DNA from 3 places in the Arthrobacter sp. Dra40 genome. Region 2 is predicted to be linked to each of the others. Evidence: riboswitches for the same ligand, from Rfam matches in the RefSeq annotation. Region 2 holds a riboswitch; each other region holds the start of a gene.
What was found. Region 2 has a riboswitch for S-adenosylmethionine ahead of AC5RWT_RS17320 (methionine ABC transporter ATP-binding protein). Riboswitches for the same ligand answer to the same signal wherever they lie in the genome.
Positions count from the first base shown of each region.

Region 1 (3,932 bases), on a different contig from region 2:
GCTGCCGGCGGATTTCGACCGCGACGCAGCACTGTCACAGTTGACCGCCCGGTACTTCGCCAGCCGCGGACCAGCGGCCGTGAAGGACTGCTCCGACTGGTCCAACCTTCCACAGGCTGACATCGCGCGCGGCTTGGAAGCCGGCGGCCACGACGGACTCGAACGGACCGAAGCCGAGGGCGTACAGCTCTGGTATTCCCCGGCCGCCGGAACAGCCGGAAGTACGGCCGTTGCCAATGATGAACTGCCCCGGGCTGACCTGATCCAGTGCTACGACGAATATGTGATGGGCTACTCCAAGACCCGCGGCTATCTCGACGGCGCTGCCCCGGCAGCTCTCAGTAGTACGGTGCCGATGCACGTGCTGCTGCTGGACGGGAAGATGGTGGCCAACTGGAAACACGTGCTCGGGCCCGGCGCGGCGCAGCTGCGGCTCAGGCCGCTGCGGTCATTCACTGAGTCGGAGCGACACGCCGTGGGCTTGGCCGTGGAACGCTACGCAGCATTTCTGCGGCGGCCGGTCACGATCGAACTGATCTGACGTCCCGTTCAACCTGATCCGATGCCCCGCTCGATGTGGCTTGACCGTCCCCTCAACCTCATCCCGGACACGGGCGGGGATCCGCCCTGATGGCGGACCCCGCCGTCGTACTCATGCAGCTTTCAGGTTGGCGGGACGAACCATTAGGCGGGCGCGAAGAACGCCTCGGTGAGGGCCTCATGCAGCTGGTGGATATCGGTGAGGAAGCCGTCGTGGCCCAGCGGCGTTTCAATGGTGTGGACCTTGACTGCCCCGGGCAGCGCCTCGGCCAGCTGCCGCGACTGTTCGGGAAAGTACAGGCGATCGGAATCCACGGCGGCGATGAAGAACTGCGTTTCGGTGAGGCCGCCGAGCGTCTGCTCGAGTGAGCCCCGGCCCCGGGCAATGTCGTGGCTGACCAGGGCCTCGGTGAGCAGGATGTAGCTGTTGGCGTCAAAGCGCGCGACGAGCTTGTCCGCTTGGTAGTCGAGGTAGCTTTCCACTGCATAGCGGCCACGTGCGGACGGCGTGATACCGCCGAACGGCTGCTCCTCCGCCTGCGGCCTGCGTCCGAACCGGTACTCCAGCTCCGGCTCTGCGCGGTAGTTGATGTGCGCAATGCGCCGGGCAATGCCGAGTCCGGCCTCGGGAGCAGGACCGTCGTAAAAGTCGCCGCCGGCGAAGTGCGGGTCCAGCCGGATGGCGGCGACCTGCGCCTGCGCGAAGGCAATTTGCTCAGCGGTGCTCGCGGCGCCGCACGACAGGACTGCGCACCGGGCTGTGCGCTCCGGGAACGTTACCGCCCATTCAAGCGCGCGGGCGCCACCCATCGACCCGCCGAGTACTGTGTGCCAGCGCCGGATGCCCAGCGCGTCGGCCAGGCGCGCTTCGGCCCGGACCGAATCGCGGATCGTGACGAACGGAAACCGTGACCCCCACGGTGTCCCGTCCGGCGCGGGGGACGCGGGGCCGGTGGAGCCGTAGCAGCCGCCAACCATGTTGGCGGCCACTACGAAATAGCGCTCCGTGTCGATCGTGGCACCGGGACCCACCAGATCATCCCACCAGCCGTCCTCGTCGGAGTAACCGCGCGCGACATGCGTGCTGCCGGTCAGGGCGTGTTCGATCAGGACAGCGTTGGACGCGTCCGCATTCAAGGTGCCCCAGGTTTCATAGCCGAGGACCACCTCGGGCAGATAGCCGCCGGCCTCCAGTTCCAGGGCGCCAAGAGGCATCCGGCGCAGAAGGCCGTCCGTCGCCTGTTCCACCAGTTCCTGCGGTTGCACTATCGTCACGCTGCGCTCTACCTGCTTGCCTAGTCGTCCGCACCCTTGGCGGCGCGGAAACCGGCCTCCAGGTCGGCGATGATGTCGTTGACGTTCTCGATGCCCACCGACAGCCGGACCAGCCCGTCCGTCACCCCGGCGGCGAGCCGCTCCGAGGCCGAGAGCTGGGCGTGGGTGGTCGACGCCGGGTGGATCACCAGCGAGCGGACATCGCCCAGGTTGGCCACGTGCGAATGCAGTTCAAGGCCGTCCACAAAGCGCTTGCCGGCTTCGATGCCGCCCTTGATCTCGAAGGAAACGATGGCGCCGGTGCCCTTCGGACCGTACTTGCGGCCGCGGTCGTACCACGGGCTCGAGGGCAGGCCGAGGTACGCGACGGAGGTAACGTCGTCGTGCCCTTCCAGGAATTCGGCGACCTTCTGCGCGTTCGCCACGTGCCGCTCCACGCGCAGGCTCAGCGTCTCCAGTCCCTGGGCGATCAGGAACGCATTGAACGGCGAAATGGCGGACCCCAGATCGCGCAGCAACTGCACCCTGGCCTTGAGGATGTAGGCCAGGTTGGCACCCAAGGCACCGTTGACCCCCAGGTCGCGGGCGAAGATCAACCCGTTGTAGGTCTCGTCCGGAGTGTTGAAGCCCGGGAACTTGCCGGGGTCCGCGGCGAAGTCGAAGGTGCCGCCATCCACGATCACCCCGCCGATGGCGGTCCCGTGGCCGCCGAGGTACTTGGTGGCCGAATGGAGCACGATGTCAGCACCCCACTCAATCGGGCGGATCAGGTACGGGGTTGCCAACGTGTTATCGACAATCAGCGGCACACCGTTCTCATGGGCGATGGCGCTGACGCCCTCCAGGTCCAGCACGTCCTGGCGCGGATTGGAGACGACCTCGCCGAAGAACGCTTTGGTGTTCGGTTTCACAGCGTCGCGCCACTGCTGCAGGTTGTCCGGATCCTCGACGAAGGTGACGTCGATGCCGAACTTGGGCAGCGTGGTGCGGAGCAGGTTGTAGGTGCCGCCGTACAGGCTGGGACTGGCCACGATATGGTCGCCGGCCTCGGCGAGGTTCAGGATGGAGAAGGTTGATGCTGCCTGTCCCGAGGCGAGCAGCAGGGCGCCGACGCCGCCTTCGAGGTTCGCGATCCGGGTCTCGACTGCCTCGCTGGTGGGGTTGCCGATCCTGGTGTAGATAGGCGACAGTTCGGACAAGGCAAAGCGGTCCGCGGCGCTCTGCGTGCTGGGGAAGACGAACGAGGTTGTCTGGTAGATCGGCAGGGCCCGGGCGCCTGTTGCGGCATCCGGCTCCTGGCCTACGTGAATCTGACGGGTCTCAAAGGACCAATCTGCAGTGGACATGGTGCAACTCCTTCAGTGGAAGGGGTCATCCGGGATCCGGCCGTGCCGGCATGTCTATCCCGGGTGTGACCCGCGCTTGCGCACCGCCTCATGGCGGCTGCCTGGTCTTCACCCGGGGCACCCCACGCGGTTGGAGGGTTGCCGGCCAGCAAACCGGGGTTTCACGCTGGCACTCATGACCTGCTTCCAGTGTCCGTGGCCAGGCGTCCAGCCGCAAGAATGTGACACCTTATGACCGGCCGCGGCACAGCCTTTCCCCGCATCGTGGGGGCGGGCGCGGCTGGGCCGCTCCCCGCACTTTGGGGCGCGCACGGCAGAGCTTCTCCCCTGTTTGAGGCCGTGCCATGGCTGCCCGCTTTGCTCATGACCTATGGTGAAGAGCCGCAGCGACAACCGAGTGACTTAGGTCACCCTAAGTCGAGAGCGGGTTCACAAAGTGCCAAGATATAGCCATGCGCTTCGACCATGTTTCCTATGCTGCTGAACCCGACGGTCTGGCTGCCACTTCAGAGCGGATAGCCGCAGCTCTGGGCATCGACGCAGTCAAGGGCGGGGTGCATCCCCGCTTCGGCACCCGCAATATGATCTTCCCCCTCACCGACCACCACTACCTGGAGGTCGTGGAGGTCCTGGACCACCCCGCGTCGGACAAGGCCCCCTTCGGCCAGGCGGTCCGTGCACGGTCCGAAGCCGGCGGCGGCTGGATGGGTTGGTGCGTGGAGGTCGGGGATCTGACCCCGTTCGAAGAACGACTGGGCCGCCACGCCGTGC
Region 1 is NZ_JBNHHB010000224.1:90-4,021, reverse strand. It holds gene AC5RWT_RS31900 (winged helix DNA-binding domain-containing protein) at 1-541, shown strand, start outside; gene metX (homoserine O-acetyltransferase MetX) at 685-1,755, opposite strand; gene AC5RWT_RS31890 (bifunctional o-acetylhomoserine/o-acetylserine sulfhydrylase) at 1,836-3,161, opposite strand; SAM riboswitch class IV at 3,229-3,342, opposite strand; partial or broken gene AC5RWT_RS31885 (VOC family protein) at 3,614-3,932, shown strand, end outside.
Region 1: linked by a shared signal. The riboswitch ahead of AC5RWT_RS31890 (bifunctional o-acetylhomoserine/o-acetylserine sulfhydrylase) and the one ahead of AC5RWT_RS17320 (methionine ABC transporter ATP-binding protein) in region 2 are both predicted to bind S-adenosylmethionine.

Region 2 (3,932 bases):
GCAGCAGTGGCTACTCCGCGGAGACCGGGGTCAGCACGTCCTTGACCAGCGGATCGTCCGTGGTGCGCAGGTATTCCTCCAGCCGCGGATCGGAGAAGATCTCGATCAGCTTTTTGCTCTCGGCCGTGTCCTTGAACTCGGTGCCAATCACCAGGCGGGAGGCGAAGGTCTTGGGTGCCGCCGGGAACAGAATGCCCTTGTCGCGGCCGATCTTGCCGGCGTCGAACTGGGAAACGTATCCGATGGCCACGTCGACCGAATCGAGCATGCGCGGCATCGCCAACAGATCGGCTTCCTTCAGGACGAAACCACGCGGATTTCCGGTGACATCACGGATCTTTGCGGTGCGCGGCTCGACCGCCGGATCCAGTTCCAGCAGCCCCTCGCGTTGCAGCAGCCAGAGCGCCTGGCCCTGATTGGCCGCATCGTTCGGAAGCAGCAGGACCGCACCCCGGGGCAGACTCTCGATCGACTCGTAGCGGGTGGAGTACAGCCCGAAGCCCCACTGGAAGAGCTCCACCGTAGGCGTCAGTTCAACGCCGCTGGCATCCGCCGACTGCTGCATGTACCACTGGTGCTCGAAAATGGTGGCGTGGAACTGGCCCTCGGCCACGGCGCGATTCGCCTGGATCGGGTCCTGCAGCCCCACGGCCTCGATCTCGACACCGTAGTCCGGCGAGATCTCCTCGGCGACGAACTTGAGGATCTTCTCCTCGCCGGCCATCGCCGGTTCAAAGTGAACCTTCAGTGGCGAGGTGACCTCGCCGTCGGCCGCGGCGGCGATGGCCGGCCGGGACTGCTGCTGCACCAGCAGCAGTCCCAGAACCAAGGCGACGACGGCGGCGACCGCCGCAATGCTCCATGGCAGGGCGGTCGACTGTTTGCGCAGTGTGAAGCCGTGGTCGTGGCCGGACCCGGCGGAAGGGGTACTCATGATGTGATGCTCCTGGATGTCAAGGGGAAGCTAGGGGCGCAGCAACGCGCGGGAGATGCGGTCGCCGGCGAACTGCACCAGCTGGACCGTGATGATGAGGACAACGATGGTGGCAGCCATGACATGGGTGTCGAACCGCTGGTAGCCGTAGGTGACCGCCAAGTAGCCGATGCCGCCGGCGCCGATCGTTCCGGCAATGGCGGAGTATTCGATCATCGAAATGGTGTTCAGCGTGATCGCCGAGGTCAGGCCCGGCAGCGCCTCGCGCAGCTGAGTCTGGAGGATGATCTGCCCGGTGGAGCTGCCGGTGACCAGGCCCACGGCCATGTTTTCGCGCGGCAGGTCGTTCAGCGCGTTCTGCACCAGGCGGGCGAAGAACGGAATGCCGGCCAGCGTCATCGGGACCACAGCCGCGGCAATGCCGATGGTCGTTCCGGTCACCCACTTGGTCAGCGGGATGATCGCTGCCATCAGCACCAGGAACGGCAGCGAGCGTCCCATGTTGACCAGCCAGCTGACCACACCGTGCAGGCGCGGCCGCGGAAACAGCCCGCGGCCGTCAGTGTTGTACAGCAGCACGCCGGTGGCTCCGCCGACCAGAATCACCAGGGCCATCACAATGCCGACCATCGCCCAGGTTTCGCCGTAGGCCGGCAGCAGCAGGGCGGGCAAGTCCGTCCAGGGCGTGTCCAGCCCCACGGCTGCGGTTTCGGCGGGCCTCATGCGCGAACCTCGATTTTCTCGTTCCTTGCGTGTTCGTTCACGGCAGACGGCGGCACAGTCGGCCGTGCGATGCCTGCCGCCCGCGGTTCCGCGACCAGGCCCAGCTGCTCCAGATAGGCGCGGACCTCGGCCTCCGGGCGGCCGGCGACACCGATTTCGGCGCGGCCCAAGACGGATTCGCCATGAGCTTCCACCGAACCTCCTAGCAGCGCCACTCGCACACTCAGGCCGGTGGACAGCCGCGTCAGCCATTCCGGGTCCACCGGGCCGTGCCGGTAGGAGAGGGACAGCGCGTAGTCGAAGCCGGCCGGCAGGGGCAGCGCCCGCACGGGCAGCAGTTGGCGCCCGGCGCCCGAGGCCGGGTCGGCCACAAGCGCGCCGATCGGCCCGTACTCCGAAACCCGGCCGCCGGACAGCACGGCGACCTGGTCAGCGACGTGGCGCACCACGTCCATCTCATGAGTGATCAGGATGACGGACAGCCCCAGCTCAGTGCGGACGTCGTCCAACAGGTCCAGGATCTGCTGGGTGGATTCAGGGTCCAGGCCGGACGTCGATTCGTCGGAGAGCAGGATCCGGGGCCGAAGTGCCAGCGCCCGGGCGATGCCGACCCGCTGCTTCTGGCCGCCGGACAGCTGGCCGGGGTAGGCGTTGGCCTTGTGCAGCAGGCCCACACGGTCCAGCAGTTCGGCCACGCGGTCCTCCATCTGGGCGTGCACCACGCCCAGGTTGCGCAGCGGCAGCGCAACATTCTCGGCCACCGTCATCCGGCGCAGCAGCGCCGAGTGCTGAAAGATGGTGCCGATGGCGCGGCGTTCGCTGCGCAGCGCCTGACCGGAGAGCGCAGACAGATCGCGGCCGTCCACCAGCACCTGGCCGGAAGTGGGCTTTTCCAACAGCGAGATGCAATGGGAGAGGGTGGTCTTGCCGGCGCCGGAAGAGCCGACGATGGCGGTGATCGCCCCCTGCTCGATGGTCAGGTCGATGCCCTTGAGTACCTCGACCGTCCCGTGCCGGGTGCCAAAGCTTTTGTACAGATTACGGATTTCAATCATTGCGGGCCGCCCGCGGTATGACGTTTCATGCTGCTCCTCAAGGTCGGGGAGCCCCGGGCACAGCCGATCACGGCGCGCAGAAATAACGCAGCCGGCTCCGTTCCGGCCCGGGTTCTCCATCGGTCCTGGCGTTAGCACCGTGCGGCAGTTGCCGGGGTTGCTGCGGCGTCATCGAGCCAGATCTCTCAGCCGCTCTGGATGGTTTTTCCCGACGGCGGTGGGCCGGCCCCGCGAGGGGCGGCGCACCGCCGTCGTGGTTCAGTTGGTTCTCAGCTGACCGCTGAGGTCAGCGGACCAGGGAGTTGTGCAGCCGGAAGCCAGCAGCCTTGTGACTCTCCGGCAGCTTGTCGCCGCGGCCGAAGAGCTTGTTGCGCAGCGTGCCCGGCGCGTACTCCGTGGGGTAGGCGCCCAGCTTCTGCAGCTCCGGCACCACGTATTCTACGATGTCCTCGAACGTGCCCGGGGTGATGGCGTAGGCCAGGTTGAAGCCGTCCACGTCGGTCTCTTCGACCCACTCCACCAACTTGGCTGCCACGTCCTTGCCGGAACCGACCGTGATCGGGCCGAAGCCGCCGACGCCGACCCATTCGGCCAGTTGGCGGATGGTCCATGGCTTGCCGCTGTCGCCGGAGGCCTTCTGGAAGGTTTCCACCGAGGACTGAATGGCGTTGGACTTCACGTTCTCGCCGATCACGTCGTCCGGGCCGTAGGTGGACAGGTCCACGCCCATCCAGCCCGAAATCAGGGCCAGCGCGCCGTTGACGTCCGCGTAGGACTTATAATCCTCGAACTTGGCCTGGGCGGTGGCGTCGTCCGGCCCGGTCACCACGGTCTGCATGGCGTAAATGCGGACGTCGTAGCGGCCCCGGCCAGCGGCCTCAGCGGCGTCGCGGATCTTCTTCACCGCCGCCGCGAGCATTTCCTTAGTGGGGCAGGTGACGAACACGGCTTCGGCGTTCTCCGCGGCGAACTGGGTGCCGCGCTTGGAGGCGCCCGCCTGGAAGATCACCGGGGTGCGCTGCGGGCTCGGCTCGGTGATCGCGATCCCCGGCACCTTGAAGTACTTGCCCTCGTGGCGGATTTCGTGGACCTTCGCGGGGTCGGTGAAAACGCCTGACTCGCGGTCCTTGACCACCGCGTCGTCTTCCCACGAACCCTCGAGCAGCTTGTAGATGACCTCGAGGTATTCGTCGGCGTGGTTGTAACGCTCGTCGTGCTCC
Region 2 is NZ_JBNHHB010000042.1:5,566-9,497, forward strand. It holds gene AC5RWT_RS17310 (MetQ/NlpA family ABC transporter substrate-binding protein) at 11-934, opposite strand; gene AC5RWT_RS17315 (methionine ABC transporter permease) at 965-1,657, opposite strand; gene AC5RWT_RS17320 (methionine ABC transporter ATP-binding protein) at 1,654-2,712, opposite strand; SAM riboswitch class I at 2,826-2,917, opposite strand; gene AC5RWT_RS17325 (LLM class flavin-dependent oxidoreductase) at 2,999-3,932, opposite strand, start outside.

Region 3 (3,932 bases), on a different contig from region 2:
GCTGTCCCAGGCGTAAGTGGTCCCGCCCCAGCTGGTGAAGAGGATGACCGCGGCACTCGCGATCGCCAGCAGCAAGGTTCCCAGGTAGTCCAGTTTTGGCCGGGGACCGGTGGGTTTGTGCAAGTGCAGGGTGGAGATGATGACCACCAGTGCGACGGCCCCCAGCGGCAGGTTGATGTAGAAAACCCAGCGCCAGCTCCAGTAATCGGTGATGAATCCGCCCAGCAGTGGTCCGCTGACCGAGGCGAGTCCGAAGGCGGCGCCAATCAAGCCCATGTACTTGCCGCGTTCGCGCGGGGAGACCAGGTCGCCGATAATGGCCTGCGCACCGATCATCAGCCCGCCGCCTCCAATGCCCTGCACGGCCCGGAACGCGATCAGCTGCGTCATATCCTGGGCCACGCCCGAGAGCACGGAGCCGCCCAGGAACACAGCGATCGCGAAGACGAAGATGCTCTTGCGCCCGAAGAGGTCCCCGAGCTTGCCGTAGATCGGCAGGCCGATGGTCGCGGCCAGGATGTAGGCGGTGATCACCCACGAGATATGTTCCAGCCCGTTCAAGTCTCCGACAATCGTGGGCAGCGCCGTGGCCACGATGGTTTGGTCCAGGGCCGCGAGCAGGACGGCGAGCATCAGACCCAGGAACACCACGATGATCCGGGTAGGAGCTGTTCCCTGCGGTTCCTGGCTTCGAGCCGGGGGACCAGGGGCAACGTCCAAACCCGGGACTGGACGCGGATCTTGGTCGGGGCTGGGGGGAAAGGCCATGGCGTAACTTCCACGGCGGGTGGCGCAGGCGGCCGGGACGAGGTTGCCTGGGGACGCTACCCGCTCCGCGTCAGTACCGTACTGCCGTCGGCAAGGCAGCACAAGGGCTTCGGGCAGAGACCGGTGCCGGCTGAACGTCGTACGCTGGGACCCTGCCCAGAGAGGGGACACATCAATGGACGACGCCGGATCGCGCCTCATTTTCGGCTGCATGGGTTTGGGCGGTGGCTGGGGGAGCGGACCGCTGGAAGCGGCTGACGTTGCCGCAGCGCATGCCGCCGTGGACGCGGCCCTGGAAACCGGAATCAAAACTTTTGACCACGCCGATATTTACGCCCGCGGCAAGGCCGAGGCTGCCTTCGGGCGGGTACTAACCGAACGTCCGGAGCTGCGGGAGTTAGTCTACCTGCAGAGCAAATGCGGCATCGTGTTGCCCTCTCCCGGTATGGCAGGACATTACGACTCGTCCCGCCGCGCGATCCTGGCCCGCACCGAGGAGACCCTGCGCCGGCTGCATGTCGACCACCTGGACACACTGCTGATTCACCGCCCGGACCCGCTGGCCCCGGTCGAAGAGATAGCCAGGGCCTTCAACGAACTCCGGATGGCCGGAAAGGTTGGCCGTCTTGGTGTCTCCAATATGTCAGGCGAACAAATGCGCTGGCTGCAGTCGGCGCTGGACGAGCCGCTGGCCGTGAACCAACTGGAGATGAGTTTGTACCGGCGGGACTGGCTGGAGTCCGGCGTGCTGGTGAACCATCCGGACGGAACGGGCATCAGCTTCCCGCACGGCACACTGGAATACTGCGCAGCCAACGGAGTGCAGCTTCAGGCCTGGGGGTCCCTGGCCCAGGGCCGCTACAGCGGGCGTGCCGGCCTGACCGAGACGGTGCGCGGTCAAGGGAGCTCCGCGGCCGGGAGCCCGCAGGATACCGCCGGGGAGGATGGGGCTGCCGGCACCGGTACTACCGCCGCGGCGGACGCTTCAGCCGCAGCCCTGGTCGCCGAACTTGCCAAGGACAAGGGCTGCACTTTGGAAGCCGTGGTGCTGGGCTGGCTGCTGCGCCATCCGGCGGGCATCCGCCCTGTCGTGGGTACCAGCAGCCCTGACCGGATCAGGGCCTGCGCCGAGGCAGAGGCAGTCGGGGAGGCGATGACGCGCCAGGAATGGTACGCCCTGTGGGTGGCGGCACGCGGGCGTCCCCTGCCCTGAGCCTTCCGCTTCTCCCGCGCCCAGACCTGGTCTCTAGACGAGGACGGGCTGCTTCAGCCGCCGGAAGACGGAGTCGTGGAAAACCAGCGGCTCATGAGTACCGTCATGGGTGGACAAGCCGTGCACCTCCAGCAGCACGACGTGGTGATCACCGGCCGGAACTTCTTGGTGCACTGAGCAGTCCAGCCACAGCGCCGCGTCGTTCAGAAAGAGGGCTCCCGGGTCGGTGCTGTGCAGGCTGAGGCCGGCGAAACGGTCGCCGTTCTTCGAGGCGATCTGGCGGCAGACGCCGTCGTGCTCCGTGCCCAGCACCGAGACGCCGATTCGTTCTGCCCCGCGGAGCAAAGGCCAGGTGCGGGACGTATTCTGCACGGCAAACATGACCAGCGGCGGCTCGAGCGAAACCCCGACCGTGAAGGAAGAAGCGACGATGCCTTGGGGCGCGCCGTCGACGATCGCGCACAGTGCGGCGATGCCCGACGGGAAGCGGCCGAAGGCGGAGCGGAGGGTATTGGGTGTCAGGTCATAATGGAGCGACATGGCCGTCCTTGAAGCTAGGGCGCATCCGCTGCTGCGGGGAGTACGCGTACTTGCTCGCCGACAAACCCGGCGGGCCGAATCATCACCTGGAGCACCCCGCTACGGTAGAGGGTTGCCGGCCAACCAGCCAGGGCTGTGCAGTTGGCGCTCTTGATTCGCTTCCACGCTAAGAGCCGGACGGGGGCCGCGTCAAACCCCGGTAACAGTTCGTCAAGATGTCATGATCCGTCGACGCCGGCACGGACCGTACGCCGGCGGAACGGGTGCGCCGGGTAGACGCCCAGCAGTCGGATTTCCGTGGTGAAGAAGTCCAGTTCCTCGAAGGCGTGGACCATTGCCTGATCTTCGGGGTGGCCTTCCACATCCACCATGAACACGGTGGCAGCGAACTCGCCGCCCACCATGTAGCTCTCCAGCCGGGTCATGTTGATCCCGTTGGTGGCGAACCCACCGAGAGCTTTGTACAGGGCCGACGGCACGTTCCGCACCCGGAAAACAAAGCTGGTCACGGCCGGACCGGGCAGCTCCTCCCGGGTCGGTACGGGCCGGCGGTCGGCCAGCACCACAAACCGGGTGGTGTTCGTGGGATCGTCCTCGACTTCTTCCGCGAAGACCTCCAGGCCATAGAGCTCGGCAGCCATCGGCGGCGCCAGGGAGACCTTGGTCGGGTCGTTCCACTCCGCCACCTCGCGCGCCGAACCGGCGGTGTCGCCGGCGATCACCGGCGTCAAGCCAAGCCGACGGATGAGGTTACGGCACTGGCCCAGCGCGTGAATGTGGCTATGCACCTCGCGGGCCTGCTCCACAGTCGCTCCGGGTACGCCCAGGAGGCTGAAGCGGATCGGCAGGAAAAACTCCTCCACGATCTGCAGGGTGGACTTGGGCAACAGCGCGTGGATGTCCGCTACCCGGCCGGCGATTGAATTATCGATGGGAATCATGGCCAGTTCGGCCGTGCCGCTTGTGACGGCGGCGAAGGCGTCCTCAAAGCTGGCGCACGGCACGGCCTCCCAGCCGGGGCGCACCTCAAGGCACGCCATGTGGGAGTTCGAACCGGGTTCACCTTGGTACGCAATAGCTGGAGCCATGGGCGAAATTATCCCACCGGGGCCGCCCGGCGCTTCATTCCGGGGCTTGGCCTGGCGTCACAAAAGCGCGGCAGCCGGTGCAGGGAGCCGGCTGCCGGACTTTTAGGCCAGCTGGGATTCCTGCGTGATGCCGTAGGGCACGTCCTCGCTCAGTTCCACGGTGAACTGCCCGGGGCCGGTGCGGGTAACGAGGATGCCGCACTCGCCGTCGATGGCCGCGATTTTTTGCAGCTCTTCTACCGCGGCATTGAGGAGGTCGTCGGCCTCGGAAGCCGTGTGTGCCGTCAAGGACTTGGAGGCCCAGGACGCGGGAGCCAAGGAAG
Region 3 is NZ_JBNHHB010000025.1:50,677-54,608, reverse strand. It holds gene AC5RWT_RS13355 (MDR family MFS transporter) at 1-720, opposite strand, end outside; gene AC5RWT_RS13350 (aldo/keto reductase) at 944-1,981, shown strand; gene AC5RWT_RS13345 (flavin reductase family protein) at 2,015-2,521, opposite strand; SAM riboswitch class IV at 2,563-2,677, opposite strand; gene AC5RWT_RS13340 (prephenate dehydratase) at 2,740-3,609, opposite strand; gene AC5RWT_RS13335 (hypothetical protein) at 3,712-3,932, opposite strand, start outside.
Region 3: linked by a shared signal. The riboswitch ahead of AC5RWT_RS13345 (flavin reductase family protein) and the one ahead of AC5RWT_RS17320 (methionine ABC transporter ATP-binding protein) in region 2 are both predicted to bind S-adenosylmethionine.